Regions from separate parts of the Peribacillus sp. Bi134 genome, predicted to be linked through region 3. Evidence: predicted binding sites of a transcription regulator. Region 3 holds the regulator's gene; each other region holds the start of a gene.
What was found. Region 3 encodes LexA, which represses DNA repair genes until DNA is damaged. Its sites were predicted from a motif close to CGAACATATGTTCG; they were not measured.
Positions count from the first base shown of each region.

Region 1: the regulator LexA is predicted to act here: its motif matches at 5,623-5,636, upstream of uvrB (excinuclease ABC subunit UvrB).
Region 2: the regulator LexA is predicted to act here: its motif matches at 4,474-4,487, upstream of addB (helicase-exonuclease AddAB subunit AddB).

Region 1 is NZ_CAKKLN010000002.1:341,992-353,140, forward strand. Features, by position in the region: gene LQ188_RS04570 (iron ABC transporter permease) at 1-283, shown strand, start outside; gene LQ188_RS04575 (YceI family protein) at 339-872, opposite strand; gene LQ188_RS04580 (MMPL family transporter) at 1,068-3,257, opposite strand; gene LQ188_RS04585 (catalase) at 3,521-5,128, shown strand; gene LQ188_RS04590 (DUF2198 family protein) at 5,319-5,549, shown strand; gene uvrB (excinuclease ABC subunit UvrB) at 5,768-7,753, shown strand; gene uvrA (excinuclease ABC subunit UvrA) at 7,760-10,639, shown strand; gene LQ188_RS04605 (DUF4097 domain-containing protein) at 11,140-11,149, shown strand, end outside.
Region 2 is NZ_CAKKLN010000006.1:365,045-376,193, reverse strand. Features, by position in the region: gene addA (helicase-exonuclease AddAB subunit AddA) at 1-855, opposite strand, end outside; gene addB (helicase-exonuclease AddAB subunit AddB) at 848-4,345, opposite strand; gene lepB (signal peptidase I) at 4,536-5,099, opposite strand; gene LQ188_RS15640 (TVP38/TMEM64 family protein) at 5,133-5,747, opposite strand; gene LQ188_RS15635 (hypothetical protein) at 6,037-6,408, shown strand; gene LQ188_RS15630 (ComEC/Rec2 family competence protein) at 7,857-8,696, shown strand; gene LQ188_RS15625 (DUF3006 domain-containing protein) at 8,697-8,915, shown strand; gene LQ188_RS15620 (competence protein ComK) at 8,964-9,527, opposite strand; gene LQ188_RS15615 (IDEAL domain-containing protein) at 9,848-10,084, shown strand; gene LQ188_RS15610 (YitT family protein) at 10,157-10,966, opposite strand; gene LQ188_RS15605 (M48 family metallopeptidase) at 11,109-11,149, opposite strand, start outside.
Region 3 is NZ_CAKKLN010000003.1:513,618-524,766, reverse strand. Features, by position in the region: gene LQ188_RS08385 (N-acetylmuramoyl-L-alanine amidase) at 1-620, shown strand, start outside; gene LQ188_RS08380 (XRE family transcriptional regulator) at 1,638-2,276, opposite strand; gene LQ188_RS08375 (helix-turn-helix transcriptional regulator) at 2,411-2,635, shown strand; gene LQ188_RS08370 (hypothetical protein) at 3,347-4,939, shown strand; gene LQ188_RS08365 (hypothetical protein) at 5,320-5,607, opposite strand; gene LQ188_RS08360 (glucosaminidase domain-containing protein) at 5,972-6,586, shown strand; gene lexA (transcriptional repressor LexA) at 6,792-7,415, opposite strand; gene LQ188_RS08350 (LysM peptidoglycan-binding domain-containing protein) at 7,571-7,882, shown strand; gene LQ188_RS08345 (recombinase family protein) at 7,902-8,558, shown strand; gene LQ188_RS08340 (DUF896 domain-containing protein) at 8,624-8,857, shown strand; gene tkt (transketolase) at 9,089-11,092, shown strand.

The sequences.
Region 1 (11,149 bases), on a different contig from region 3:
ATTATTGATGATCAGTACGGCCTTGATTGGCGGTTCCACAGCTTTTGCTGGAGGAATAGGCTTTGTTGGATTAATGGCCCCACACATGGCCAGAAGGCTTGTTGGTTCTAGTTTTGGAGTGTTACTGCCCACTTCAGCTTTGCTTGGCGGCATCCTGGTTATGGTGGCGGATTTGATTGGACGGACCCTATTCTCACCTTTGGAAATACCGGCTGGTGTCTTCACAGCGAGCATCGGGGCACCATACTTCATTTATTTACTTTATAAAACGAGGAATTCGTAACACCGGTAAATGTAGAAAGAAGCAGCCATCCCTAGGATGGCTGCTTCTTTATTAATTAAGCTTCTTTTGCAACTTCGATTTCGATGGTAAGCGTGATTTGATCGCCGATCAGTACGCCGCCTGTTTCTAAAGCTGCGTTATAGGTTAAACCATAATCACTGCGTTTGACTTTACCTTTTCCGCTAAAGCCTGCTTTTTCATTTCCCCATGGATCTTTTCCTTGGCCTTCGAAGGTGATGCTGAAAGTTTCTTCTTGTGTGATTCCATTAAGAGTCACATTTCCAGTTACATCGTATTCATCTTCATCCGTTTTCACAATTTTTGTTGATTTGAATGTTAATGTAGGGTTTTTTTCTACATCAAAGAAGTCAGCGGAACGCAAGTGATTATCCCGGTCTGCATTGCGTGTGTCAATACTGGCCACATCAACGGTAAAATCGATCTCTGCAGTTGTTAGATCCAATGGGTTTGCAAGAATGTTTGCTTCGAACTTATTAAAACTTCCTTTTACTTTAGCGATCATCATATGTTTTACGGAAAATTCAATAGCACTGTGAGTCGGGTCGACTGTCCATTTTGTATTGGTCATGATAATTCCTCCTAATTATTAATCTTGAATTTATATATCTTTAATTTGAGATATCTTAACTTAATGTAATTATAAGAGGTGGAAGCAATAGTGTCAACTGAAAGTTTTCCTTAATTTTGAAAACATGAAAAACCCTGTGCATTTATGAGGCACAGGGTTTTTCATTATGAAGAAAAGTAAAGCTGACTACCTTAATTAATTGGCATGATCTTTCTCTTCTTGATCGGTCACTTTACTTGGCCAAAAGGCATGGCGGCCAAGCAGGGCGGTAATCGCAGGAACAAGGAACGGGCGCACAATGAATGTGTCCATTAACACACCAAGAGCAGTAATGAGCCCGAATTGAACCAATACTTGAATCGGAAGTGTGGCTAGAACGGAAAAAGTGGCTGCCAAGATTATTCCGGCGGAAGTGATGACACCGCTAGTTTCGGCAACGCCTTTTCTGATGGCCTGCTTGATTGGCATCGTTTCTTTCTTACGCCAAATGCTTGAAACCATGAAAATGTTATAGTCTTCTCCAAGTGCAACAAGGAATACGAAAGAATAAAGTGGAATCGTCCCCTCTATGGCATCGACACCCATGAAATAGTGCAGGATTATCCAACCTAAGCCCATAGCGGCAAAGAATGAGAGAATCACTGTCCCCATTAAATACACCATGGCTGTCACAGATCGCAAGTAGGCTAAAAGGAGTAAGGAAATCAGGACGATGATGATCGGGATGATCATGAATTCATCTGACTTTACGGTATCCCTTTTATCGAATTGCGTCGCAGTTTGCCCGCCAATCCAAACCTTATCTTCGACGGAAGATATATTGGCGGCCTTCAATTCTTTCTCCGCAATTGTGCGGATTTCCGGAATGGAATCAATTGCCTCGATATCATATGGGTTGATGTTGAATTTGACCTCATAGGATTGCAGATCTTCATTGGATTTACTTGTGACTGGATCGGCCACACTTTCAACAATATTCATCCCTTCTAATGTCGGCGCTAAATCGATATCTTCACCATTCGTGTCTACAACCACTGTGGCTGGTGCCAGTTCACCCGGTGAGTACGAGTCGGAAATGACAGAATAGCCTTCACGGGAGTTCATATCTTCAGGAAAGGAAGAGAGAATATCATATGAATATTTTATTTGTGAAGAATATCCAGCTAATACACTGAAGATGATCAAGCATGTAAGAATGACGGTCCATGGCTTGGTTGTGACGATATGACCAATCCAGTTACCGATGCGGCCTTCTTTATGCTTTTTGACGGCTTTTCCCTTTTTCTTGGCCCGTATTTCTTCCATTTCTGGTGTACGCGGAACGATTGGGTAGAAGGAAGCCCTTCCGAATACAGAAAGCAATGCCGGTACAAGTGTTAAAGCTGCTAGCATCATGATTAAAATGGACAAGCTGAATGGTACAGCGAAACGGTGGTAGGCTCCGTATTTCGCTACAAGCAATGTTAGCAGCGAGATGACGATCGTAAGGCCGCTCATCGCAATGGCGCCTGATGAATCTTTAAATGCGGCGATCATGGCTTTCCGTTTGCTTTCATGATTTCTTAATTCACTTCTGTAGTGAGAAATTAAAAATAGACAATAATCCGTTCCGGCACCGAATAATAATACGGTCATGATCGAAATGGCCTGTGAATCGACTGTAATCCAACCATGATCTGCCATGAATCCAAGGATCGGGCTTGTGACAATATAGGCGAATCCTACTCCGATTAAAGGGATGATGGCTAAAAGCGGGGAACGGTAAATGAGTAATAATACGACAAGTACAAGTATTACGGTCGCTAATAGCAATTTGAAATCAGCACCTGAAAATAATCCTGTTGCATCGACGGATATCCCTACAGGGCCTGTCACTCGAAGTGATAATTCATCTGAATCTGTAGGGACCTTGAATGGGTCAGATCCAATGCGTTCCGAAACTATTTCATTAATGCTCTCAAGATTTTTTTCAAGAATTTCAGTCTCGGTCTTTTCTTTAAAGAAAAGCGGCTGTACGAAAGTCGTTCCATCTTCTGAAACCGAGCCTTGAAGAGCAGGCAACGGAATTTCATGAAGCGGCGGTAAAAAAGATTGCTGTATCAAAGGGTTATCTGTCAATTCCTTGGAAAGGTACTGGATTTCGGCCAAGTCGGCCTCTGTCAGTCCACCTTCCCGATGCCATGTAAGCAGGGCAGGTATTCCAGAGGAATTTGGAAACTCTTCTTTAATAAGTTCATCAGCCACGACGGAAGGTGAGTCTTCAGGCAAGTCGGCGGCATTATTTGCTGTTCGATCATTAACGGCAGGCAATGTGATGGTTAATCCGATTGCTGCAATTATCCATACAGCAATGACAACCCAACGACTGATTTTTCCTGTCATCATCCTGCCAAGTTTTCCTAATATTGATTCGTCCAATGAAGGCACCCCGCTTTTTGAATTTTTTATCCTTAGTTCATTATAATGGTATGCTGTTGACATATACAAAAATGGGTATGCTCACTCCAACTACTAAATGCTTCAAGTCGTTAATGGCATGAAAATCTGCTCATCGATATATAGGGGAAAAGTACTTATTTACTAATTTCAATTAAATTTTGAAGATTGAAGAGTTAAATATAGGAGATAGGGGAAAGTATAGTATTATTATGGCTTTTATTAACAAAGGAGGGATTTTTTTGTCTGATAAATCAAAAAAAACAAATGATGAATCGAAAGAAACATTAACGAACAGGCAAGGGCACCCGGTAACGAATAACCAGAGTATTAGAACTGTAGGGAACAGAGGACCTAGTACACTTGAGAACTATGATTTCCTGGAAAAGATCAGCCACTTCGATAGGGAGCGTATCCCTGAACGGGTTGTGCATGCCCGCGGTGCAGGTGCGCATGGTTATTTCGTTCCGACCGGTAAAGCGGGGGACGAGCCGATTTCAAAATATACGAGAGCGAAGGTTTTTCAGGAAGAAGGTAAAAAAACCCCGGTATTCGTGAGATTTTCATCTGTTATTCATGGAGGGACGTCCCCGGAAACGTTACGTGACCCAAGGGGATTTGCCGTTAAATTTTATACGGAAGACGGAAACTGGGATCTTGTAGGCAATAACCTGAAAATTTTCTTTATCCGTGATGCCATGAAATTCCCGGATTTGATTCATGCCTTCAAACCGGATCCGGTCACGAATATTCAGGACGGCAGGAGGATTTTCGATTTTTGCTCGAGTTCGCCTGAAACATTCCATATGGTTACCTTTGTGTTTTCCCCATGGGGCATTCCAGCTAACTATCGCATGATGCAAGGATCAGGGGTCAATACTTATAAATGGGTGAATGAGGAAGGGAAAGCAGTGCTTGTCAAGTATCATTGGGAACCGAAACAAGGGATCAAGAACCTGACACAGCAAGAGGCCAATGAAATTCAAGCTACGAATTTCAATCATGCCACACAGGATCTTTATGAAGCGATCGAACGCGGTGACTATCCTGAATGGGATCTCAACGTACAGATCATGAGTGATGATGATCATCCTGAGTTGGATTTCGATCCGTTGGATGATACGAAGATCTGGCCGAAAGATGAGTTCCCTTGGCTGCATGTCGGTACGATGGTATTGAATAAAAACCCTGAAGACTATTTCACTGAAGTCGAACAGGCTGCATTCGGCACAGGTGTCCTAGTGGATGGACTGGACTTTTCTGATGACAAGATGTTACAGGGACGTACATTCTCTTATTCCGATACACAGCGTCACCGTGTTGGCGCGAATTATCTGCAATTGCCGATCAATGCTCCGAAAAAACGAACAGCCACGAATCAGACTGGCGGACAGATGCAATATGAAGTTGGCAGAGGCAGCCAAAGCCCCCACATCAACTACGAACCATCAACTGTCGGCGGCTTGAAAGAAGCCAAGCAGACGGGCAAGGAGCATACACCTATGGTGGAAGGGAAACTTGTTCGTGAGACAATCGATCGTCAAAATAATACGAAACAGGCCGGGGAAACATTCCGTGAATTCGAGGATTGGGAAAAGGACGATTTAATTTCCAATTTAGTGGCGGCATTGGCTCCTGCCGACAAGCGCATTCAGGAAAAAATGATAGCACTTGCCGAAGAGGCCGATCAAGAGTATGGCCGCAGATTGAAAGAGGGACTGGCCTCGGCTTCTGAACATACGGAATCTTCAAAACCACTGGGCGGGACGGATAACCCTGAGGATGCCGTTAGGAAAGGACATGAAGCGGATCCATATTGATGGGACTAAAAAAGAGGCAAACTTCCCTATAAAGGGGTTTGCCTCTTTTTTTAATGGGCATAATTGATGGAAGTGTGGAAGATTCTTCTGATGATGCCTTGAAAATCAAGTGGGAAATTGATTGGCAAAAAACTTGATAATCATTTAAACTGAAACTACTCTATTTTTCTCTTATAAAGGAGATGAAAAAATGATTAAATTTCTTTCTGCCCTTTTACTTCCTTGTCTACTCGTCATGCTATTTTCAAGGGTCACCTATAACAATGTCGTGGGCCTTGTTTTAACTGTTGCCTTGATTACAGCTTCCGCATATAAAGGTTATACGCATACAAACTTATTGATCATCGTCGATGCCTTATCCCTAACAGTGGGATTTTGGTTATCAAAAAGAATGATGAAACGTACATCCAAGAGCGCCTGACACAAAAGGTGCTTTTTTTGTACCCAAACTTGTCATTCCCCTCAACACATCATGAAGTCCATAAAACAAAAATAGAATGGATGTTCGCTTATTGCTGGTTTGTTTTAAGGCTATTGTGGTAGAATGTGTATATATGCTTTATCAAACCGGAATAAATAGAAGGGATATAGTTATGTCCCGTTTTCATATAAAAATATTTCAATAGGAGGCTATGCTTGGTGAAGGATAAGTTTGAGTTAGTCTCAAAATACTCTCCTCAAGGAGATCAGCCGGCAGCAATTGAAATGCTGGTCGAAGGGATTAAGGAAGGCAAGGAAATGCAGACGTTATTGGGGGCAACGGGGACAGGGAAAACGTTCACCGTTTCCAATGTGATTCAAAGAATCAATAAACCGACTCTTGTCATTGCCCACAATAAAACGTTGGCAGGGCAGCTTTATAGTGAGTTCAAAGAGTTCTTCCCTAATAATGCCGTTGAGTACTTCGTTAGCTATTATGATTACTACCAGCCGGAGGCTTATGTTCCATCCACGGATACATTCATCGAGAAAGATGCAAGCATCAATGATGAAATCGATAAACTGCGTCACTCGGCAACCTCGTCTTTGTTCGAAAGGAAAGATGTCATCATCATTGCCAGTGTTTCGTGCATATATGGACTCGGTTCTCCTGAAGAGTACCGGGAGATGGTCGTTTCCCTCCGAACAGGCATGGAGATAGACCGGAATGCCTTGCTGCACAGACTCGTGGATATTCAATATGAACGTAATGATATTGCTTTCCAACGGGGGACCTTCCGCGTTCGCGGCGACGTGGTCGAAATTTTCCCGGCCTCACGTGATGAACATTGCGTACGGGTCGAGTTCTTCGGGGATGAGATTGACCGTATTCGTGAAGTCGATGCCCTGACTGGCGAAATTACCGGTGAACGGGATCATATCGCCATTTTCCCGGCTTCCCACTTCGTAACCCGCGAAGAGAAAATGCGGGTAGCCATTCAAAATATCGAAACGGAACTGGAAGAACGATTGAAGGAATTAAGGGAAGATGAAAAACTCCTTGAAGCGCAGCGCTTGGAGCAGCGGACCCGTTATGATCTGGAAATGATGCGTGAAATGGGCTTTTGTTCAGGGATCGAGAACTATTCCCGCCATTTGACGCTTCGTCCCGCAGGTGCGACACCATACACTTTAATAGATTACTTTCCAGAGGATTTCCTATTGGTCGTGGATGAATCACACGTAACCCTCTCGCAAATCCGCGGAATGTTCAATGGAGATCAGGCGCGTAAGCAAGTGCTCGTCGATCACGGCTTCCGTCTGCCGTCTGCGAAAGATAACCGCCCGCTAAGATTTGAGGAATTTGAAAAAAAGGTCCATCAATCCATATTCGTTTCGGCAACTCCGGGACCATATGAACTCGAACATACCCCGGAAATGGTTCAGCAGATCATCCGTCCTACCGGATTGCTGGATCCGACGGTGGAAGTGCGGCCGATTGAAGGGCAAATAGATGACTTGATCGGTGAAATACAGGAGCGCGTCAAAAAGAACGAGCGTGTGCTCATAACGACCTTGACGAAAAAGATGTCTGAGGATTTAACTGATTATTTAAAGGAAATCGGCATCAAGGTCCAATATCTTCATTCGGAAGTGAAGACCTTGGAAAGGATAGAAATCATCCGGGAACTTCGAATGGGCAAATATGATGTTCTAGTTGGAATCAATCTTTTAAGGGAAGGCCTCGATATTCCGGAAGTGTCGTTAGTGACCATTCTGGATGCCGATAAAGAAGGGTTCCTTCGCTCGGAACGTTCGCTTATTCAAACGATGGGCCGTGCAGCCCGTAATGCGAACGGCCACGTCATCATGTATGCAGACCGAATCACGAATTCGATGGAACTTGCCATCAATGAAACGAGGCGGCGCCGTGAAATCCAGGAAAATTATAATAAAGAGCATGGAATATTGCCTCAAACCATTCAAAAGGATATCCGCGACTCCATAAGGGCGACTCATGTTGCCGAAGAAGGCGAAGAGTATAAGGAAGACCTTGCACCAAGCCTCGCGAAGCTTCCTAAAAAAGAGCGTTTAAAAGTGATGGCAAGCATGGAAAAAGAAATGAAGGAAGCGGCAAAGGCACTGGACTTCGAGCGAGCTGCCGAGCTGCGTGATTTATTACTAGAGTTAAAAGCGGAAGGGTGACGAAACATGGCAATGGATAAAATTGTGATAAAAGGCGCCAGGGCCAACAATTTAAAGAATATTGATATCACGATACCGAGAGACAAACTTGTTGTGCTGACCGGACTATCCGGATCTGGAAAGTCTTCCTTGGCTTTTGATACGATTTATGCAGAAGGGCAAAGACGTTATGTGGAATCACTTTCCGCTTATGCTCGTCAATTCTTAGGCCAAGTGGATAAACCGGATGTCGATGCGATAGAAGGTTTGTCACCAGCCATTTCCATAGACCAGAAAACGACCAGTCGAAATCCTCGTTCAACCGTAGGGACTGTTACGGAGATCTATGATTATTTAAGGCTGTTATTTGCACGGGTCGGCAGGCCGACCTGTCCCATCCATAATATAGAAATCACCTCACAAACGATAGAGCAAATGGTGGACCGCATTCTTGATTACCCTGAGCGAACCAAGCTTCAAGTATTGGCACCGCTAGTCTCAGGCAGAAAAGGGACACATGCGAAAGTTTTGGAGGAAGTTAAGAAACAAGGATATGTCCGCATTCGTGTGAACGGGGAAATGCATGACCTCAGCGATGAGATCACTCTCGAAAAAAATAAAAAACATTCGATTGAAGTCATCATAGACCGGATCGTCATAAAAGAGGGTATCATGGCCAGGCTTGCAGATTCATTGGAAAGTGCTTTGCAGCTTGGCGAAGGTAAAGTCATCATTGACGTCATGGGTGAGGAAGAGCTGCTGTTCAGTGAACATCATGCTTGTCCATACTGCGGATTTTCGATTGAAGAGTTAGAGCCTAGAATGTTTTCCTTCAATAGCCCGTTTGGGGCCTGCCCGGATTGTGATGGCTTGGGGGCAAGGCTTGAGGTGGACCGTGATCTGGTCATCCCGAATAACGAATTAAGCCTCCGTCAACATGCAATTGCGCCATGGGAGCCGACTAGTTCTCAATATTACCCTCAGCTCCTTGAAGCGGTGGCAAACCATTATGGGATAGATATGGATGTGTCCGTTAAGGATTTACCGGAAGAGAAGATGGATAAGGTCTTGCTTGGTTCAGGCAAAGATAAGATATATTTCCGTTATAAAAATGATTTTGGAAGAGTGCAAGAAGGATATATTCCTTTTGAAGGAGTTTTAAGAAACATCGAAAGGCGCTTCAAGGAGACGAGTTCTGACTTTATTCGTGAGCAAATGCAGAAATACATGTCAGAACATCACTGTCCAACCTGTAAGGGTCATCGATTGAAAAAAGAGAGTCTTTCCGTGCTCATTCAAGGGGTCCATATTAGTGAAACGACAGCTTTATCAGTGGAGGATGCGTTAGTATTTTTCGATGAGCTTGATTTGACTGAAAAAGAAGCTGCAATTGCGAGATTGATTTTACGTGAAATTCGTGAGCGGCTCGGTTTCCTGGCTAATGTAGGTTTGGAATATTTGACGTTGAGCAGGGCAGCGGGAACTTTATCAGGCGGTGAAGCGCAGCGTATAAGATTGGCGACGCAGATCGGTTCCCGATTGACGGGAGTCCTATATATTTTGGATGAACCTTCAATAGGGCTGCATCAGAGGGATAACGATCGATTGATCGAAACATTGAAGAATATGCGCGAAATCGGGAACACCCTCATTGTTGTCGAGCACGATGAAGATACGATGATTGCTGCGGATTATTTGATCGATGTTGGTCCTGGAGCAGGAGCGCATGGAGGGGAAATAGTGGCCGCTGGAACTCCGGAAGAGGTCATGAATAATCCTAAATCCTTAACGGGGCAATATTTAGCAGGGAAGAAATTCATTCCATTGCCATTGGAACGCCGGAAAAATGATGGCCGTGTCATTGAAATAAAAGGTGCCAAGGAAAACAATTTGAAAAACGTTAATGTGAAATTCCCGCTTGGGGTCTTTACAGCCGTAACGGGAGTCTCCGGATCAGGGAAAAGTACATTGGTGAATGAGATCCTCCATAAGTCATTGGCTCAAAAACTGAATCGGGCAAAAGCCAGACCAGGTGATTTCCGTGAAATCAAGGGAATCGAGCATTTAGATAAAGTCATTGATATTGACCAATCACCTATCGGCAGAACCCCACGATCGAATCCAGCTACCTATACGGGTGTATTCGATGATGTTCGTGACGTGTTTGCCTCGACTAATGAAGCGAAGATCCGCGGTTATAAAAAAGGAAGGTTCAGTTTCAATGTTAAAGGCGGCCGCTGTGAAGCATGCCGTGGTGATGGCATTATCAAGATTGAAATGCATTTTCTCCCAGATGTCTATGTTCCATGTGAAATCTGTCATGGTAAAAGGTATAACCGGGAAACTCTTGAAGTGAAATATAAAGGGAAAAACATATCCGACATTCTCGATATGACAGTCGAGGAAGGCGTTAGTTTCTTTGAAAATATCCCGAAAATCAAACGGAAGCTGCAAACGATTTATGATGTTGGTTTGGGTTATATCAAGCTTGGACAGCCTGCCACCACTTTATCAGGCGGTGAAGCGCAAAGGGTGAAACTTGCTTCCGAATTGCATCGCCGATCCACTGGGCGCTCCTTCTATATCTTGGATGAACCAACTACCGGTCTACATGTCCACGATATAGCAAGGCTGCTCCAGGTTCTGCAGCGGCTGGTTGACAATGGGGATACCGTTTTGGTGATCGAGCATAATCTGGATGTCATCAAGACGGCGGACCATATTATTGACCTGGGACCGGAAGGCGGAGATAAGGGCGGTACGATCGTCACTTATGGAACACCTGAAAAAATATGTGAAGTTTCCGAATCGTACACGGGAAAATACTTAAAACCTGTACTTACCCGTGATCAAATCCGCATGGAAAATTGGATTGAAGAAAAAGAAACTGAGCATGAACATGCTTAAAAGAAGCCGGTTGGCTAGTTTCAGTTTGTCCACTAAAGGGGGTTCGGAAAACATATCTTTCATCAAATGGATGTCCGAACCAACTGACCCAAAGCAGTTCAATTCCTTATGTATGGATTTCTAGCTTAATTTTTTTAACGAAGTTGATTGTAGAGGAAGGTGCGAGACTCCTGCGGGAAAAGCGCGTGCCTGGATCGGAAATCAACCTGAATTGTAAAAGTAATATTAAAACTGCAGGCAAACTCGTTTTCTTCGAATTTGTCTACAGTCAGGAACAAGCCATCAGGCTTGTTTTTTTGTAGAAAAATGACAGTGTGCATTTAATCAATCATTTGATTAAAGAATGGGAAAACAAGATATTTCCGGGGAAATCATACATCTTCCTTTTCGGAAATTGTCATTTTCCTTTGTCGAAAGATGGGAAAAACGGTATTTATGAAACTTTTTAGATATCTAGGCGTATGTATGAATAAAATGGTAGAAGAAAGCGAGGAATGTTCATGCAGGAGG
Region 2 (11,149 bases), on a different contig from region 3:
CTCATAAAGTGCATTCCAGGATTGGTCCTTCACTTCCGAAAGTTTAGCAACCACGGCAAGATCGGCTAAATAGTTTTCAGCCCTTGGTGCCGGTCCCCCAGGGATTTTTGTCAACGCAAGCGAGCGTTCCAATAAATCTCTGGAGGTGTCCAATTGTAAACCAATATCGAACTTCAATGAATCGATAAACGAAAGATCATCAATCCCATCATCATCTGCCAGCTCATACATACTGGCGGCACCATCAAGCCAGCGGTCCGGGTCTGGATTCGATTGCGAAAAATCATGCAGCGATCGAACGATATTCTGAAGTGCATCATCGTTTCGATCGCTAGTGAAAGCATCAACCAAATTAAAGAACTCTTCATTATCACTTTGCCCATACTGCTCCTCGAAAAGCTCTTCCATCACTTCATCACGAAGCAGCTGGATCTCCGTAGAATCTGCAATCCGGAAGCCCGGGTCGATATCCGTCAGATAATAATACTTCCTGATCACCTCTAAACAAAAAGAATGAAGTGTGGAAATCGAAGCACGATTAATCAAGCTCAATTGCTTACGCAAATGCTGTGAATGCGGATTATCATTGATCGCTTTTTCTAATGCCTCACTTATCCGATGACGCATTTCGGCAGCCGAGGCATTTGTGAATGTAACGACGAGCAGTTCATCAACATCGATTGGTTCTTCTTCTGAAATGACTTTTTGAATGATCCGGTTGACCAGCACCGCTGTTTTCCCTGAGCCTGCTGCGGCCGCTACCAGAATGTCCTGATCTTTAGCCCATATCGCCTTCCATTGATCTTCCGTCCAAGTCACGTCTCCTGGCAGAGCAGGAATTTTCGTTTTACTCATCGCTCTCCCCCTCCCCCCTTAATAGCTCAAGAACGTCATTTTGTTTTTTCTGTGTCAAATTCCTGAATTGGTTCTCCTCCAGTGACTGGTCGAATTGGCATACAGATTTAAAGGAACAGAAGGTACACGGCGTTTTTTCCTTTAATTTGTATGGTGTTATATCCACATCACCATCGACAATTCGATCACCAGCCTCCTGATAAATACGGCGCACATGATGATTCAGGAGCGAAAACTCTTCCCTGCTGGCAACTTTGGAAGCCGCAAGGAGCGATCCGTCCTTTTTAAATCCAGCTGGAATGATATCCGACTTACCAGGATTTTCAATATCAAGTGAAGTATCCATCATTTGAATGACATTTGAATGATCCAGTACAAGTCCATTCATTTTAAAACTTTTATAGATTTCTTCTTCAATTTTATCCAAGCTGAGCATTCCCTTTGATTTGACAACGGGATTATGCACATGAAAATATAAAACCCCGGCAGGGATCGCTTCTTTTCCAATAAGCGACTTGGAATGGGTGACGACGATATCAAGGTATGTCAACATCTGCAGCGCGAGTCCATAATATACTTCACTCATGTTCAGTTCCTTTTCACTCGACTTATAATCGAGCACACGCAAATAGACACCCTCATCTTCTTCCGCTTTATCCACGCGGTCGATTCGCCCGACCAATTCCATCTTCGTACCGTTTTTCAATGTGAAAGATAGTGGTGGCAGCTCGCCATTTTTTCCGAATCCGAGTTCTAATCCGATTGGAGCAAAACCGCTCACCTTTGCATGTTCACTTAATACGATCGAGGCCCGTCCAATCACGTGTTCCAGTTTCCTGCGTAAATAGTGATGGCGGTTCGTACTTAACAAGATTTGATTTTGGAGTTTAGGAGCAAGTCTCTCCACGGCAATTCTGGCCAGCTCCAAGCATTGTTCCGAAGTCAATGTAGACCAAGGTATATTATGTTCCTTCAAGTAATCGGAAATCATTTTCAACGCTCCATGGAACATCTCGCCTATATCCGGTGCATCCAAACGGAAAATTTGCCGTTCCCTCAATTTCAAGCCATGAGCGGCATAATGGGAAAACGGGCAGCTATTGAACATTTCCATCCTGGATACACTCGTAAGAATGCTCTCACCGTATAATTGCTTACTAGTTTCCTCAGATAATTTCTTTGTCCTATTTTGATAAAAAAGGCTCGATAAAACCTTAGTTGCTGAAGGACCGGCCCTTTCATCATCAATAATGGCATTATACACATCCCACCATAGTGAATGGATTGGATAGTTTCTTTTTTTCAGCTGCAATTGGGCAGCCAGGTACGATAGTGCCACATCATGATTCGCAGCATATTTCACCTGTTCCTCAGCAGGCAGATCGGACGGATCGTTCATATAATACACTTCGGAAACGTTAGGCAATACGTCCCTTACCCGTTTTAAATAGGATGAGGGTAAAAGAGCCTTTCCTTCCTCATCGGCAAGCGGATATGATAAATAAAGTGCCTCAGCAGGCGTAGTGAATGCTTTGTACGCTGTGAACTCCTCATCCAGCAGGCGCACTTTTGAACTTGGGGCAACATCAAGTCCGCCAGCCAGCAGCACATCACGATCACTATCTGAAAAAATTCCGTCAGATACAGCTTTTCCTGGCAAAACCCCTTCGTTCAGGCCGATAACAAAAGCTGTCTTCACATCATCCAGGCGGGATAAATCTAGATTAGCGACCAACACTTGGTCAATTGCCGGCGGTACCAAAGAAAATTCAAGAGATTCCAGACCAGCTTCAATAATTACTGCAAACTGTTTCATGGAGAGCTCTTCCCCGCTCAGCAGTTCAACGAATTGGTCCAATAGGTCGACAACCGCATTCCAAGTTTGCTCATGCTCTCTTGCCGATACCAAATCACCTGCTTCTTCTGCCTCTAGTTTTAGCTTTTCCAATTTTTCCGGCACATGCAATTCTTCAAGATATAGATAAAGTGCTTCACACAATTCCCTGCCATTAGCAGCCTTTTTAACACGTTTTGAGAGCTTCAAGATGGGCTCGGTAAATAATTGCTTCATCTCATTCAACTCTTGCTCAAGCTTCATTTCCTTATCCGTTTGGTTCCGGTCCTCGAGTTCCAGGCCGCGGAAGCGCCTGTAGGTCCAACGTTCTTTGGACGTCCACCTGCTTCCTTTAATGCCGCGGGCCAGCACATAGTTCTCCAGCTTATCAACCTGTTCGCGCATCCTATCATGATTTTTTTGCAGCGGAAATAGAAGCTCCGTCTTGATTGCACGAAATACCGGCTCATAACGCCAATAGCCATTGATGATCTCCAAAGTGGAACGAATCAGTTCAATCAGAGGATGATTCAGCATCGTCCGTTTGGAATCGACGAACAAGGGTATTTGATAATCCCGAAAAACGGTTTGTAAAATATCTGCGTATGCTTCCCCATTACGGACTAAAATCGCAATATCACGGAAACGGTGCTGTTTCTGTCTGACCAGCGACAAGATGTCCCGGGCAACTCCTTCAATCTCAGCTCTGCGGTTAACTGCCTGGGCGATCGTTACATCAGGTGACTGCTCAAACGTTTGTGCAGGACGAATGGCAAAATGAGTTTCCAGGTGATTCAGCCCTGGACTCTTTCCAAACCTTTCCGTCCCTTTTAAGATTCGATCTTCTGAAATCGGTATGCCATTCCTCAATCCAGCCTGATAAAGGTGATGATAAAGATTACCCGTTTGCCTGAACAGCTGCAAATCATCCGGGGCATATTGCCTGTAGGGCTGATCTAACGTCAGTGAGATCGTTACACTCCTGCACAGCTTCATCATTTCTTCCACAATCAATAATTCCTGTGGAGTCAAGCTATAAAAACCATCGATGTATATATCCGCATTCCTTATATATGAAGACTCTGGCATTTTCTCGATCAGCAAGGTGAAATAGTCTTCGGAATCTAAATATTTGTTGACCATTTCATCCTCAAAAGCCTGATAGACCAATTCAAGATCATGCAGTTTATCCTGAATGCCGCTGCCTGCCTGTGAGGTTTCTTGCAAATAGTTTTGAATGTCATCAGGTTGGATGCAATACTGCTTGAACTCGGCCAGCATTAGCTCCATCTGTGCAATGAACCCCTGTTTATCAGCAGATCGACGAAACATCTTTAACTCTTCCTTTTTATCTTCCATTATCTTCCTTATCAACATATTGACGCCGACACTGTCCAAATGCAGCCGGCTCATCCCCCCGGTTTCCTGAAGGACGCGCCATGCAAGCCTGCTAAAACTGAAAACCTGTGTCCGGAGCATTCCGGCAAGGCCTGGTGTTTTAATTAATTTATATTCAGATAGAAACGTCATCTGATCAGGAACGAGGTAGATAATTGGATTTCCTTCGGGATCTTCTGCCAATTTGGAGCGGATTTCGTCCAATATATTCGAAGTTTTCCCTGCACCCGATCTTCCCAGTAAAAAACGGAGTGACATCTCTTTTTCCCCCTTACAACATAATATCTAGACCCATCATACCAGAAATACTTTCGTCTTTATGACTAGGTTTCTGTTTCCAATTAGATTTACTTTCTATTATTTTACCGTTTCCCTTTAAAAAACACCAATCGTACGTTCGCGTTTTCCCCCAAAAGAAAAAGCCCACATAATTTTGGGGCTTCCGCAATCATTCACCTGTAAATTTAAAATTGAAATCATTGACCGGCCAATATCGAACATCCACTTTACCGACAACATTTTCAACCGGTATATAACCAAAATGACGGCTGTCAGCACTTTCAAGACGGTTATCACCCATGACAAAAAGCTTACCCTCCGGAACTTTGGTCATGTCCGTCAATTCTTTTAATGTAAAATCACCTGTAAAATCCTGTTCCGGGAAACCTTCCTTGAATTTCTCAAGATAAGGCTCATCCACTTTTTCACCATTTACGTAAAGCCAATCATCTTTATAACGAATTCGGTCACCTGCAATCCCTATGACTCGCTTAACATAATCTTCTTGTGAATTCGCATGAAAAACAATAATGTCAAAACGGTTGATATCATGAATCCGGTAATTGATTTTATTCACGACAAGTTTATTTCCATCTTCAAGGGTCGGCTGCATCGACTTCCCTTCAACATCATAGCTTGAAAAGAGAAATGTACGGATTAAGATGTAAATAACAAAAGCTATCATCGCTGGTTTTATCCAATCGGATAAAGAATTCTTGTTTGTTTTTTCCATCTAGTTCAACCCCTACTGCATTTATATATTAATTTATTGTCCTTCTTCTCTCTTCATGCTTTTATTTAGCCTGACTTCCAGTCTTTTTCCCACATACCATAGGATAAAGATGACGATTCCGATAATGATCGTTCGCACAGGCTTATGAATTAATGATACTAAATCGTAACCTACGAAGCTGATCGTAAAAATCATCACCGCTTTCCCACCCACTACTGCAAGTCCATATTGCAGGGTACTGACTTTTGAAAGTCCTGCCACGATATTAACGATAGCCGAAGGTGTAAAAGGGAAGCAGAGTAATATGAACAAAGGACCGAATCCATGGCTCTCAACCCAAACCATCAACCTCTGCACCTGTTTATGCTTTTGCAAAAATCGGAAAAACCTCATTTGACCATATCTTCTAATAATCCAAAAGATCAAAAAAGACCCCGCTACCGCACCAATCCAAGAAAATAAAAATCCCCACCAGAGACCAAAAGCCGTTGCATTAGCAAGCACGAACACCACTAAGGGCAAAAAAGGCAAAAATGCTTCCAGCATCGGCAGCAAGATCCCAGGAATTGGACCGAATGAGCGATATTGCTGAATAAGTGCCGATATATGATCAAGTGTAAACCACTCACGTATAGTATCCAAATCCATAATTATCTCCCTCGACATGCTGCCATCATTGCAGCATAAACTTATTAAAAACTGTTTATTTTAGATATATCACTTTCCCCTGAAATTGCAAGAATTATTATCCATATATCTTCATACTTTCCCTATCTCCGGAAAACATAATCTTGTTAACGAATATTTCTTGATTTATCAAAACTGCTTGCATATACACTGAAAATACATTAGGATAAAAAACAGAACATATGTTCTTATTTTGCAGAATATACATACTATTATTAAAAACGCGCTATTTTAGAAAGGGGCGGTCATGATGACCCGCATTCCAGAAGATGACCGAAATATGATTGAAAAAGCCATCTACCTCCCTATGGTTATTACAGTCTTAAACCGGGATCTCAAGGTCATCGAAATTAGTCCGTTTAAATTAAAAAGGCCCTATTCGGAGCTAGTCGAACATATTTTAAAAGTGGTTCAAGACGAACTTGCCGAGGTGCGGCGCTATTTGCGCAAGGAGAATATTAAGGTTAGTGAAATCAAACGCGATGAATCCTTCACGATGTATTGTTTTTTATATAAAGGATACGAGGAACATCATAATTATTTCAATCCCCGCCTTCGCAACAAAACTGAAGACTTGTTATGTTATTACTTTTTCGAAAAAAACCACCGTTCAAGGAATTAGCGGGTGCAGGCATCCATGTATGTGGATGTTTGGAGCCTTAGATCATCCAGTATCTTATATGAGAAGGTTAAGCTTAATCAGTCAATATATGAATTAACGTAACGGAATGTTTCGGTTAAGAATAAGCTATAATGTTTTTTATTTGGAACTTTATCAGCAAATGATATTCCATCGAGTAAATTTGATTTTCTGATTTTAACTACACTCTGTAAATGCTTCTTGATTAATTGCTAACGTATTTAATTATATCCAATCATAGCAACATTTTACTAATATATGGTGTACAATCTATTAGATCTAATTGGAATAGCAGAAAGTATTTTGTCTAAACACAGTATATTGCACCAATTTTCATTTTGAAAACTTTTGTTAAAGAGATTTATCCAGAAGAAACACATAACAAAGAAGACGGAAAGTACAGACCTCCCGAATAGTTAGCGGAAAGAGATAATAAGGGTTACATAGAGACAGAAATTATACAATGGGGTCAAAAAAAGAGAAAAATTTCATAACATATAAATCTTTATACCCTTATATTGATTTACGGCATGTCGCTTTAAAATGATATACGAATGCTATGAAGTGCAGTCTAAATAAAGTCGGGGGAAATTATGAAAAAGAGTAGCCTTATAATAAATTCTATACTTGGATATATTGCAATAGGGGTATTCGTTATTGGTTATATTAGAAGTATACCGGTATATAACTATACAATTCTAGGTTTTGAAGCAGATTACATTATTCTTACATTAGGAACGTCTTTCATTTTTGGATATATATATTACCTTGAGAAGCAATTAAAGGTCCCCCAAAAGGCACTTTTTATTGGGAGAGCATGTTTTTTTATCACTTTAATAGGTAGTTTCATTTTAGAAGTGATTTGAAATTCAGCATTCTCTCACCTCTATTTCTGAACCATTTGAGAGAAGAAGGCTGTACACATTTCCAGTAACTATTCATTTTATGATACCTATCCTTAAACTGTGTTCAGCTAACTTCCACAAATTAGAAAATTACAGTAAAAATGCTTTATCCTAAGGAAGCAAAAGAGGAAATGTTTGTATATCGATGTTTTTTCAAAGAAGGCTCTGAAACATAAAAAAAAGAAATTCAAGATTTAATGGATGAGCTATTTGAAGATTAATTCTGATGCCCTTCTCATATGAGAAGGGCTTTTGGTTGTGACTTTTGCTAAAGCAAACATTGATATGATTGATCGTATGAAAGAATCATTCCATTATCCGCCCGTAGAATATCATCTCCTCCACCATATTAAAAACTCAGATACATTCCCCTTCTTCACCAGCGACAATCCATCATAAATACCCAGGATCATTTTACCTAACCACGATTCTGATACCCGCTTCCTTTTTTTATCACAAAGAAAATTATGTCCAAATCCCCATTTTTCGAATTACACATGGTAAATTATTATTTGGAGGGGAAAAATGAAGAAAATAAATATTCTACTGGTTGCTGTTCTTGTTTTGTCTTTATTCACTGGACTTAAAACAACTGAGGCAGCCTCAAATGTGAAGGTACATTTCATCAATGTTGGACAAGGAGATGCCATCCTTATTCAAACCGGTAACGAAAACGTTTTAATTGATGGCGGCGGTAAAGGAAAGGGCGACGAAGTTGTAGCCTACCTAAAAAAGCAAAAGGTGAAAACACTTAATGCATTAGTATCCACTCACCCAGATGCGGATCATGTGGGCGGTCTGGCTTATGTGATTAAATCGCTTAATGTAAAATCTGTGTATGCCCCTAAAGTTTCTCATACTACCCAGGCATATAAAGACTTTTTAACGGCTGTTAAGCAGAAGAAGCTTACAATAAAAAAAGCGCAGACTGGTGTGGAAATCAACACTAAAGCTAAGGATAATTCCCTTAAATTCATTGCACCTGTTAAAGAATATGCCAAGTCTGACTTAAATAATTGGAGTGCAGTCCTTTTACTTAAACACGACAAAAAAACATTCTTGTTTACAGGTGATGCTGAAGAAAAATCAGAGACAGATATGCTGGCTAAAAAACTGGTACCAAGTGTGGATGTACTTAAAGTCGGCCATCATGGTGCAAAAACATCAACTAGTTCAGCATTCATTAACAAAACAAAACCGAAATACGCTGTAATCAGTGTAGGAAAAAATGGCTATGGGCATCCTACTTCCACTGTTATAAAACGGTTGAATTCAGTGAAGGCCAAAACTTATCGCACAGATAAATCAGGTAACATTATTTTTACTTCTACAGGTCAGAAAATTACTGTAAAGACGGTGAAATAAATGGTACAAGGTATTATTGACCGCTTCGAAGGAAAGATCGCTGTCGTTGAAATCGATGGTGGTGACATGAAGGATTTTCCTAAAAGCGCTCTCCCCAAGGGAGCAAAAGTAGGAGATATGCTGATTATCGATGGAGATACCATCACCATTTCCAAAGAGGGCACTGAGAAGTTAAGAAAAGAAATTGACGATCTAATGGATGAATTATTTGAAGATTAATTCCTGGGCCCTTCTTTAATAAGAAGGGCTTGCTTTAATTTTGAATGTCTAACGCGGTATATACTTTGACATTACCTCTGAAGCCTTGACCCCGTTTGCTTCGGTGAACAGATAGAATGATTTCCTCTTTGTTTCCTCAATCCTCTGGATCAATTTCGTTTTTAAAAACGAAGTCCGGTGCAGCTGGTTTTCAAAAGAACTGCATGATACTGCTATATCGATGGTTTGTCTATTCCTGAATGTGATGGTAGTATGTTTGGAATCCAGGCGATCATAGGATACCACATGCTCATGTGATAACCAGATGCATTGAGGACGCAACGGAGATGTAGTGGGAAAGAAGAAAATCGAACTGGTCGGATCGATCGCAATAGGTGCTTTATGTGTGATGTTTATAAGCTGTTTTGTGCCTTGCTTGCGTCCTTCATAACTTGATCCGAAAAACTCACAGCTTTTCTTTATTATTTCCAAAGGTTTAAACGGGGATATGAACTCGTCCTCCATTTCAACTATACGGGCATATATTTTACTGCCGTAATTGATTGGCGAAACCATCAATGTATGTGGCGTGATTTCATATTCCTCGATGATTCCCTGATTGTTTTCCTTCATTTTTAATCCACCTCTTCCTTATTGCTAAACATCGCTTTTACTTTACCAAAGCTTATGCCCTTAATTGCTTGTACCCTTCCATTCCCCATTGCCGAAGAAAAGTGAATGGAGATAGTAAATGTATGTTAAATTACTCACTATAATAGCACAACCCTTGAACATAAAAAGTAAGTTCACAAAGAATTAAAAATTCTTTTATATAGTGGCTTTTTCTTCATATAAACGACACATTCTCTATTAATATTTAAATTTTTTAAATTTTCAGTTGATTTTATCCGCTCAAATCCATATAATAATAAAAAGGGTCAGGGGTGGTAACTTTGAAAAATGAAAAATCTTATTCAGAGTCAGTGAAGTCCTTATCAATGAGCGAAATGAAAAACGATGCCGTGGTTCAGGAAATGTTAATTGATATGATTATTCAGGAAGCCGTCCTTACTACCAAAAAGAATATCCTTGCAAAACAGATCGATGAAGCCTTGGATAAGAAAAACAAACCTTTATTCTTAAAACTAAGTTCTGAAATGAACGTTTTACTAAAACAGTTTGGAAATTAAAATGCATGATTTAAAAAAAGCCTAATGATCAAAAAAGCCTCCCATAATGTTGGGAGGCTTTTCTAATTATCATCACTCTTTATGAAACATCCCCATGACCTCGGATGTTTCGGTAATATTGACAAAAGCATTCGGATCAACTTCTTTTATCATCGTTTTTACATCGGTTAACTGATAACGTGTAATGACTGTCATCATTACTTTACTCTTTTCTCCTGAATATGCACCTTCACCATCCATGACTGTAATACCACGATATAGGTTGGTCAGGAGCTTCGTTTTCATTTCGTCACTCTTTTTGGTCACGATCATCAATGTTAATTTAATGTGATTGGAATGGATCGTATCGATCACCTTTCCTGCTGCATAAATGGAAATCAGCGTATATAATGCGGCATCCCAACCGAAGATGAAGCCTGAGATAACCACCACAACTGCATTCATCACCGAAAGCAATGTACCAAGCGGAAAGTCGCTCTTCTTAGCCAATAGCATGGCAATGATGTCAAAGCCGCCCGAAGACCCCGAAGCGCGAAAGACGATGCCTATACCGATTCCCGATATGATTCCGCCAAATAAAGAAGACAAAATCGGTTCAGTGGAAATTCCGTGAACTGGAATGAGATATAAACTGACGGAAATCACGACAACTGATAATATCGTATAGGTGATAAAGCGTCTCCCTAATTTCAGGTATCCAAGAATCAGCAATGGCAGGTTCATCAGAAAATTCAATATCCCTGTGTTGACCGGGGTGATGATTCCGAACATAATCGCAAGCCCACTAAGTCCGCTGCTTAAAATTAAATGTGGTATCAAAAATAAGTTGTAGGCTACTGCCACAAGCACTGAGCCTATAGTGATGAAAAGTACATTATACATATCCGATCTCCTTAAAACGAACTGGGAATTTAATTTATTATAGTAGAGAACCTAAGATTTTTAAAAATAATAGTTTTTTCTGAAAACAACTACAAACTTCCACTTTCCGAAGAAAAAAAGCCAGCTGGTATTCAGCTGGCTTTCAATCACCCTTTGTATCTGCATTTTCAACAGTTGAAATCC
Region 3 (11,149 bases):
AAAAGGATTTAACTTTATCCATTGCAACTCGAATTAAAGACATCTTATTAATAGAATATAATAACGTTTCTGTAAAAATGAGCAGGTACCAAGATACGTACCCCTCTTTAAACGATAGGACGAATGCAGCGAACGCGTGGGGAGCCGACTTTTATCTCTCCATCCACATCAATGCCGGCGGCGGCACTGGGTATGAGGATTACGTTTATACGTCTACTAATCAGATTACGAAAACGTATCAAGATCATATTCATTCAGAGGTCTTGAAGCTTATCAACATCCAAGACAGAGGACAAAAAACAGGAGATTTACATGTGCTCCGTGAAACGGACATGCCTGCACTACTGACTGAAAATGGATTTATCGATAATGTCAATGACGCAGCCAAATTGAAAACGGCAGCCTTTATCGAATCACTGGCTCGCGGACATGTAAACGGTTTAGTTAAATGCTTCGATCTTAAAAAGAAAAATACAGCTGTATACCACACAGTCGTTAATGGTGACACCGTATACTCCTTAAACATGGCTTATGGCAGTACGGTTCAGCAAATTAAAGATTGGAACGCTCTTGACAGTCAGTACACCATTACAGTAAACCAGAAATTGCGGGTTAAATGAATAATTAATAGTTGCCTGGTTAAATTATTTTTAACTTCCAGAAGCACACCACACAGGAAGCCTTTCTCAAAAAGAGTTTGTCTACAGTTTTTAAGGATTAGTACAAATTGAACGTTGATTTCCACTACAGGCACTCGTTTTCTGCGGGCGGTCCGGAAGCCTCCTCGACGCCTTTGCGCCTGGCGGGGACTTCCTTGGCCACGCATTTCCCTCAGGCGTCTCGCCACCCGCTCCAATCAACTTTGTTTTAACTTTTAGAGAGAACCTATTTTGTCTACAAACTCAGCCCCTCTCAAAAAGAGAGGGGCTTTTCCTCGTTCAGGAATATGCAAGTAATAAAATAGTCGTGTACATTCTACTGTCCTAAATGAGTACTTAGATAATAGCGGAAGAAGTGAAAGGGAAAAAAATTTGCACAGAAGGCAAAAGTGGAATTAAATATATACTCGCATTTTCCAAGAAACAAGCCTCTGACGGGATTCGAACCCGCACTCCTTTCGTAAGCATAGGCTAGGGGAGAACACGCTTCCCTACGGATTTTCACCGGCAGGAATTCCACCTGCCTCAGCGTATTTGCTTTTCGGTGCTTCTGAAACCCTTACCTTGCGACCCGGTGGCTACAAATGTTTTCCGGCGCTCTTCCCTTCTAGAGCTACAGAGGCAAATGCTTATCATCCTATTATAAGATTCCTATATGAGGTTGTGAACCGAATAATAAAAATATGATAATTTGATTGCCTAATACAGACAATTATATTCATTCTGCATGAAAGGGAAATCTGAAATAAAAGCCCTAGGAAGCTTATAGTTCCAAAAACATTCACTCAATGAAATAAGTAATCTGGGGAAAACGGATATGCCTTTGTTTATAGGCTGACACAAATTCTATTTATCTTTTGCAAAGACATATATAAAGAACAATACTAATAAGCACAAACCATGATGGCTTGTACCTAATATGTATCAGTCAACAAAGAGAACTAAATTAATACTCCATAAAGAAACTCTAAGTGGATATTAATCGTATATTTTAATGGCTTGAACCACTTTTCCTAAAATTCGAACTCTATCATTTTTGATGTTATAGGTTTTTTCTTCATAAAAAGGATCCGTGCTGCAGGGAGTGAGTGTGATATTTTCTTCATCGATATTCACTTTTTTGACAGTGGCATCGTGACCATTTACCAAGACCACTCCGATTTTTCCTTTATCAACGTAGGTTGTTTTTTCAACGAGAATCAATGATCCGTCACTGAATTCTTTGTTCATGCTATTGCCATTCACTCTAAGGAAAAAATATTCTTTATTCGTTTTTAGCATCGAATTTAATGTCGGCATATAGGCTTCTATATATTCATTGGTAAAATTAGGCTCTCCAGCAGGGATATTGCCATATACTCCAATTAATCTTACATTCTTTTCATTTAGAAATTCCATTCCTGGAGCATTTCTAGCGTTAGGTGCTCCTTCAATGAGGTGGGATAGCGGTATTTCAAAGCATGAGGACATCATGCCCAATTTATCCATTAAAGGTTTATTCCGTCCGGATTCCCATGCTGATACTGCCGTTGGTGCCACCTTTAATATATTTGCCAAATCTTCTTGTGTCATTTTTCTTTCTTTTCTTAACATTTTAATCCGTTCACCAATGTGCATATTTCTTCACCTCTTACTTGAATATACACCATGAGTGAAGGTGAGTAAACTTAAAGTGCGTGAATTTTGCGAAAAATTGTTGGTAACTATACTTCAAGTGTGATATCATTTTTTTAGATAGGTGGTGACAAGATATGACAAACGTTAAGTTCACACTTAAACAAGCGAGGAAGTATAAAGGTTTAACACAGGAAGAAATGGCTAAAGTGCTGAAGATGGCCAAAAGGACTTACATTGACTATGAGCAATATAAGATTCCTTTGCGAATCGATAAGGCTTATTTGTTTGCTGAATGTGTAGGGTTCTCGATCGACGATATTATTTTTTTTGATCCCCACCTACACTTCAAATGTAGTTAAAGGATCAAGACTATCAATCATTTATTCACCAAAGTAACCATTCCTGGGGCAAAATTTAAGTAATGATCGAAACAGGGTGAAAAAATGGGAAAGGAAAATCAGATAAATAAATTATACAATTGGAAGAGCGAGCATAGCCCTGATATTATTTATCCAGTTCTCATTGTGAAATACGCGTATGTGGCGTTTAGGGGAGGGCTTTAAGGAGTTAATAATCCAAATACACGATTGATACTGAGATCCCTATGAATGACAGCCAATTGCTGTGAAAGAATTTTTTCAACAATTTACTTAATGTATAGGATGGACTTCAAAACAACATGAATAGGAGCAATTGGACAGTGGCAAATTCGAAGAATAATATTTGGATGCTCATAAATAAAGTCAAGCCCTACATCCGTTGCAGGAGAAGGGCTTATTCTCTTTTTCTTCGTGAACATACAGCATTCGATATATGGATTTCCTCTATAAGGATAATTTCATAATTGGAAAATGACTGTATACATAAACGAGTTGAAGCAAATCATCATACTATATCTCCATTTTTTATGAATTCTTCTAGTTTTTTTCTCCTATCTTTATGAAGATAGCAGGTAATGGTATGCAAAAGTACAAATATATACTAATGAAGGCTATCAAAGGCATGGAAGGAGGGCGTTGAAAATAGGATGAGTTCGAAAGAATTCCACATGATATTGGAGGAGATAACAATTGAAAAGGAATGTAATCAATTATGTCGTTTTTCTTGTCCTCATTCTAACCATATTAATTATGGCCAAGCCAGACATTTCCTCAGCAGGAAAATTAAAGCCCCCTTCCGAAACTTTCAGTCCAGGGGATTGGTTTCTTGGAAGTATTCCTCCCAATCTTGATACAAAGAAACCACCGATCGTGTTTGTTCAAGGGAAAAACGGCAGTTCAACCAGCTGGTACGGTGAAACGGATTATCATGGTGTCAATGATATGTATACCAAAGCGTATGAAGCAGGCTACCAAACTGTTTTTGTTCAGCTACATGATTCAGCTGGAAATGGATCAGTGAGCCAATATGCTAATGGAAGGCTTTTAGCTCAAATGCTTGCAGAAATCAGTAACCATTTCGGGGGTGAAAAAGTAAATATTATAGCTCACAGCAAAGGGGGCCCAGATACCCAAGCGGCTCTAGTGCACTATGGAGCACACCAGTATGTTGGAAGGGTGATCACTTTAGCTTCCCCCCATCATGGTTCTCACCTAGCTGATTTGGCTTATAGCTGGTATGCGGGCTGGCTTGGTTCCCTATTAGGTCAAAAAGATGAGGGAACTTATTCTTTACAAGTTGGTAAAATGGCTGAATTTCGTTCGGTCACGGATAACCATGTTAATTCTCGTAAAAACATGTATTTCACTGTGGCAGGCATGAACAGAGGCCCGGTTCTATCAGCCTTATCAATGGGTGGACAATATTTATCTTCATATGGGGAAAATGATGGTCTAGTGAATGTATGGAGTACAAAAATACCCTATGCAACACATTTATTTTCAGATCCCAACTTTGATCACGACAATATACGAGTCGGCTCAGCTGTATTTTCAAGAATTGAACCATATTTAAGAAGCACCTCCACCTCGGGGATCCCTGAATATAATGTCAATTATAAAGAACGGGTTGAAGAAGATGTCATTACCACCGCACTCGCTCAAACCGTTCTGGGTGATGTCCTGAAACAAAATGTCTGGATCGAACTAAGCTTCCATGTAAATGAATCAGCCCCAGGCAATATAAACATATATACAGCATCAAATGATGTCGAGGTTGAAATGATTTCTCCATCCAATAAAAAGTATTCACCTTCCTTAATGGTTCATTCAGCCAAAAACGAAACTTCCTTTTTTAATGGTGCAACCGTCCAATCATTCAATAGAAACAACCTTGAAATTGGTGATTGGAAAGTGCGTATGAAGACTAAATCGCCAAAAGACGCCTACCTGTTCACAGCACAATTTAACGAAAAGAATCCCATTACATTAAGTATGGCCGGTAAAGTTAAGCAAAAAGATGCGAAATTTTTAATAAAGAACCCAATGAATGATAAAAAAAGGCCAATCAGCACAACATTTTTGGTTCATCTAATAGATGAAACAGGTAATGAAATTAGTGAAAAAAGCTCAATTAAGGCAATGGATACAGAAAATTTTACTGGCACCCTTCCGGAAGTAACTAAGACAGGTGTTTATAATATAACAATAGATGTCAAGGAAAAAAATGTGGATGGTACTGAAAGAACCCGGACAATGATTCGTTCGGTCTATATTGAGAAATAGTGAAATGCATTCTCTTCTTTGAGAGGGTATCAGACTGTAGACAAATTCGAAGTTTGCCTTCAGTCTTTTCTTGAATAATAGATCCAGTTGAATACAGAAATCCGCTCCCTTTCCGCAGATCCTACCAAGCCGCCTCGGCAGGAGTGTAAAAAACATAATAACCCACTTTTCCCGACAAAAAATCCCTTCTCATAATTGAAAAGGTTTTTTTGGATGTAATGTGGTGCTATCATGGGTGGTTTGTTTTAGCCAAAGGATTCAGCCAGTTTGTAATTACTAATACAGCGATTAAATTAATGGTGTTCGATGGGAAATAAAGCTAGTAAGGTCATCTAGCAATAAAAAGATTGATGAATTTCAACTAGACAACAAGAATAGATTTAATCCGTCTTTTTGTAGGATTCTCTATAAGACAAAATACCAGTTTTGAGTGCAGCATAATTGCCTATGCTTGCATAGCCATAAAACCAGCCCATGAAAATTCCTGAAACCAAGTGATGACGATGACTGATGAAAATGGAAATGAACAAGCCAAGACCCAAAGCGATGGTAGGGACGAATTTTGGATGAATATGAAACATGACCTTAATAAGTTGAGTAAGAATCATGATGGTAGGAATGGCTATCACTGCATCCCAGAAGTTTGTATGGACGGTTGGGTAGTCCATGATTTCACCACCTTGAAATGAAGTTTTTAAAAATAGTTTTTGTTTTTCATCAAGGTTTTATACAAAAATAAATAATTACAAATTTAAATTTAACGAACAAGTTTTGAAGATTTTCAGTGTTCAACAGGAAAAGCCGTCAATCCATTTAATTAAATGGATTGACGGCTTTTCCTGTTTGGTAGGGAAATGGATAAATAATACTCGAAGCTGGCCACTCTAGGTAAGAAATCTATAATAAAAACAATTAGCCAAACATCAGAACCTTTTGTATGGGACTTGCTGTAACCTTTTTCATAGATGAGAATACGATAAGAATGAAGATGAACAGTGAAAAATAAAGTAAAACCATTGATGGGAGGTTCTAATGAGCAAGGAAACATTTATTAAGGAAATTGCTCCCTATGCCCAGAAAATTCAACAGGAATTTAAAATATTACCTTCTGTTGTCATTGCACAAGCTTGTTTGGAGAGTGGATATGGGACAAGTTTATTAGCAAGCAAAGGAAAAAATATATTCGGTACAAAAGGTGACTTCAAGGGTGAGTCTGTCATCATTCAGACAATGGAATATGTCAATGGCGTACCCGTTCAAGTATGGAACAAATTCAGAAAATACCCATCTTGGGAAGAAAGTCTTAGAGATCTTGCCAATTTATATGTAAAGGGGACTTCATGGAATAGAAGTCTTTATACGGCTGTCATTGGAGAAAAAGATTACAGAAAAGCACTCAAAGCAATTTTCGATGCTGGGTACGCCTCGGATCCCAACTATATTGAAAAACTGGTGAACCTTATCGAAACAAGCGATTTAACAAAATATGATGCAAGTATAGAAGAGGTTTATCATATTGTCCAAAAAGGGGATACCGTCTCTGCGCTTGCAAAAGCATACGGTTCTACACAAGTGCAGATTCAACAGTGGAACGGCTTGGTAGATCTTAACCTAATTAAAGTGAACCAAAGATTACGAGTGAAGTGAATTTTAACTGGGAGCGGTAGTTAAAGCTCTCTTTTTTATTGTAATAAGATTGTTACCAAAGTACATATTAGGCGATCGTATACTTCCATTCGTAATAAAGGATGTTTAAATTCCCATGAAAACTTGATTCTATTAAAATTCCATATGCATATTGAGAGAATTCGGGACATAGATTAAACAAACAAAAAAAGCGCGGTTAGCGCTTTTAGTGTATTTGTCTATATAAGCCTATTACTTTTCCAAGTATCGAAACATCTCGTAAAATAATTGGTTCCATATTCGAGTTCTCAGGCTGAAGCCTTATGTAATCCGGTTCCTTAAAGAATCGTTTTACAGTGGCTTCATCATCTTCCGTCATGGCCACGACGATATCTCCGTTATTGGCATTGCTTTGTTGTTTCACGATGACATAATCCCCATCATGAATTCCTGCTTCGATCATACTTTCACCCATGATTTCCAGCATGAATACATGGTCATCATGTGGAACCATGCTTTCGGGAAGCGGAAAGTATTCTTCTATGTTCTCAATGGCCGTTATCGGCATTCCCGCTGTTACTTTTCCAAGTAACGGCACGTTCACGACATTGACTTTGGGAATATTGTTCGCTTCCTCCAAATTCATTATTTCAATGGCCCTTGGCTTGGTTGGGTCACGTCTAATCAGGCCTTTGCTTTCCAGGCGTGATAAATGCCCGTGTACTGTTGAACTTGAAGCAAGTCCCACTGCTTCACCAATCTCCCGTACGGAAGGTGGATACCCTTTTTGGCGGACCTCTTCTTTAATGAAATCAAGAATATCTTGCTGCCTTTTTGATAGTTTAGTCATATGTGCACCTCTTCCCCAATGTTCTTTGCTACATTATAGCATGGCCCCCAATTCTATACAAACATAAGTTCGAATTTTGTTGTTGACTGAAACAAACGTTCGTATTATAATTTGAGCATAACATACGAACGAACATTCGCTTTGGAGGGATATTTATGAAAAATTTATACAAAAATTATATTTATACGATTCTATTAGCGGGATCAGTATTCATCTTTTCAATTTTATTCTCTTGTACATTGAACAATGATCCAAAAAAGGATTTCCTTTCTATAGAAGTAAGTGAAGGTGACACCCTATGGGGAATCGCTGAAGAATATGAAGAAGCAAATTTGACAAAAAAAGAATTCATTGGTTGGATAGAAGAGCATAATGGAGTCAGGGCGGATACAATTAAACCTGGTCAAGTCATCGTCATACCGGTTAAAGGGGAAGAACTTGTCCAAAATTTGGCCAGTGAGCAGTAAGCAGTGAAGGTAGGGTATTATGAAGGCGGTAATCTATTGTAGGGTCAGCACAGAAAAAGAGTCACAGGAAACATCATTGGCAAGGCAGGAAGATGAGTTAGTCACATTGGCAGAAAAGATGGATGTTGAAGTTATATCCATAATAAAAGAGCAGGCAAGTGGTTATGAGTTGAATCGGGATGGCATTTTTGACATGCTCGAACTATTTAAAACTAAAGAAGCTGAAGTACTATTAATCCAGGATGAAACAAGGCTGGGAAGAGGGAATGCCAAAATAGCCCTTTTCCATGTCATCCTTAAAGAAAATGTTAAAATTTATACACTCTCACATGACGGGGAGCTTGAGTTATCGGATTCGGATGCCATGGTCATCCAGATAGTCGGTATTGTAGAAGAATACCAAAGGAAACTACATAATCTTAAAATAAAGCGCGGGATGATAAGAGCCGTTGAAAAAGGATACCGTCCTCAAAAAAACCTTCAGAATCAAAGGAATTCCACTGGAAGGGACCGTATGGAAATCCCTATTGAAGAAATTATTAAACTTCGGGCCAATGGATTGACATTCGCAGAAATCGCAGCCACTTTAAGGGGCTTTGGATACAATGTTTCAAAGGCCACTGTGAACAGGCGTTTTCTCGAACATCAACTGAATACAAATGAAAGTAAATCTTAGAACTTGTAATTTCGCTTTTTTTTTAATACCATGACAATATCCGGAGATTATGAAGGAGCGAAATTATGTTATCAAAAGAAAAAATAGCCCGTATTAATGAACTTTCTAAAAAGGCAAAGGCTGAAGGTTTGACGGAAGTTGAGGCGAAAGAGCAAACCCAATTGAGAAGTGAGTATTTGGAAACATTCAGAAAGTCCATGTCCGATACGTTGGAGCATGTGAAGGTCGTTGATCCAGAAGGTAATGACGTCACTCCTCAAAAGATAAAAAATATAAAAGAAAAAAGAAACTTACATTAATGCTTGGATCCTTCTGATAAAACATTCCGCTTGAGTATCCTGTTAGCATTTAGGAGTAAAAAGGGAGTGCATGCATGTATGTATTCTCCTATTTAGTTTAATCTAAATAGGGGACTTCTGTTATTATAGAAAATTGTAATATTGAGGCAGTAAATAGTGATTTTAGTTGTGATATTATGCTTGTCACTATAATATAAAGAGGTACATTACAGGAAGGGATGTTTTTACAATATGTTAGATAAATTAGATGCACTTTCTATCAATACGATTCGTACATTATCAATTGATGCAATTGAAAAGGCTAATTCCGGCCATCCAGGTATGCCAATGGGTGCTGCGCCGATGGCGTATAAACTATGGACCGAATATATGAACCATAACCCGAAAAATCCCGATTGGTTTAATAGAGATCGCTTTGTTCTTTCAGCTGGACATGGTTCTATGCTGTTATACAGCCTTCTTCATTTATCGGGCTATGGCTTATCTATCGATGATTTGAAAAGCTTCCGTCAATGGGGCAGTAAAACTCCAGGACATCCTGAATACGGTCATACGGCTGGTGTTGATGCAACAACCGGGCCGCTTGGACAAGGTATCGCAATGGCAGTAGGAATGGCAATGGCTGAACGTCACTTGGCAGAAAGCTATAACCGCGATTCTTATAATGTGGTCGATCACTATACATATGGCATTTGTGGAGATGGAGATTTAATGGAAGGTGTTTCTGCAGAAGCCGCTTCATTAGCTGGACATCTACAACTCGGAAGACTCGTTGTTTTATATGATTCTAATGATATTTCTCTTGACGGCGACTTAAGCCAATCATTTAGTGAAAGCGTAGCAGACCGGTTCAAATCTTATGGATGGCAATATATCCGCGTTGAGGATGGGAATGATCTTCAGGAAATTGCTAAAGCGATTGAAGAAGCGAAAACCGACGATGCACACCCAACATTAATCGAAGTGAAAACGGTTATTGGTTACGGTTCACCAAACCGTTCAGGTAAATCTGCTGTTCACGGCGCTCCGCTTGGTGCAGATGAGCTGAAATTGACAAAAGAAGCATATAAATGGACATTTGAAGAGGACTTCCATGTTCCGGAAGAAGTGTATTCACACTTTAATGAATCTGTTGTTAATGCAGGCGCTCAAAAAGAGGAAGCTTGGAATGAATTGTTCAAAAATTACAAAGAAGCACATCCTGAGTTAGCACAGCAATTGGAGTTGGCCATCAAAGGTGAACTGCCTGCTGATTGGGATCAGGAAATTCCGGTCTATGAAGAAGGTAAAACATTAGCTTCCCGTGCTTCAAGTGGGGAAGTGCTAAATGCTATTGCCAAAAGGGTCCCTAGCTTCATTGGGGGTTCTGCGGATTTAGCCGGATCTAATAATACTGCCATCAAAGGTGAGACTGATCTATTACCTGGTAATTACAGTGGCCGTAATATATGGTTCGGTGTACGTGAATTCGCTATGGGTGCGGCTTTAAATGGAATGGCACTTCATGGTGGATTAAAAGTATACGGAGGAACATTCTTCGTATTCTCTGATTATCTACGTCCTGCCATAAGAATGGCAGCACTAATGGGACTGCCTGTAAACTATGTATTCACTCATGACAGCATTGCTGTAGGAGAAGACGGACCGACTCATGAGCCAATCGAACAATTGGCATCATTGCGTGCAATGCCTAACCTAGGGGTAATCCGTCCAGCTGATGGCAATGAAACGGCAGCAGCCTGGAAAGTGGCTATGGAGTCTACAAATAAACCAACTGCCCTTGTACTGACTCGTCAAGGATTGCCAACAATTAAAGATACTTCCGAAACTGCGTATGAAGGTGTTTCAAAAGGAGCTTACATCATCTCTGCTTCTAAGAAAGAAGTAGCCGATGCATTACTTCTTGCGACTGGTTCCGAAGTGAACTTGGCTGTGGAAGCACAGAAAGCTTTGGCGAACGAAGGAATTGATGTTTCTGTTATCAGCATGCCATCATGGGATCGATTTGAAACTCAATCTAAAGAATATAAACAAAGCGTAATCAATCCGGCAGTGAAAAAACGTCTAGCTATCGAAGTGGCTTCACCGTTTGGTTGGGATCGTTATGCAGGTGATGAGGGTGAAATATTGGCCATCAATCATTTTGGAGCTTCTGCACCAGGCGGAAAGATCATGGAGGAATTCGGTTTTACTGTAGAAAATGTAGTTGCTCGTGTTAAGGAAATGCTTAACTAATAGTAATGGAGAACTGACACCAACTAGTTTGGTGTCAGTTTTTTTATCAAAAACAAT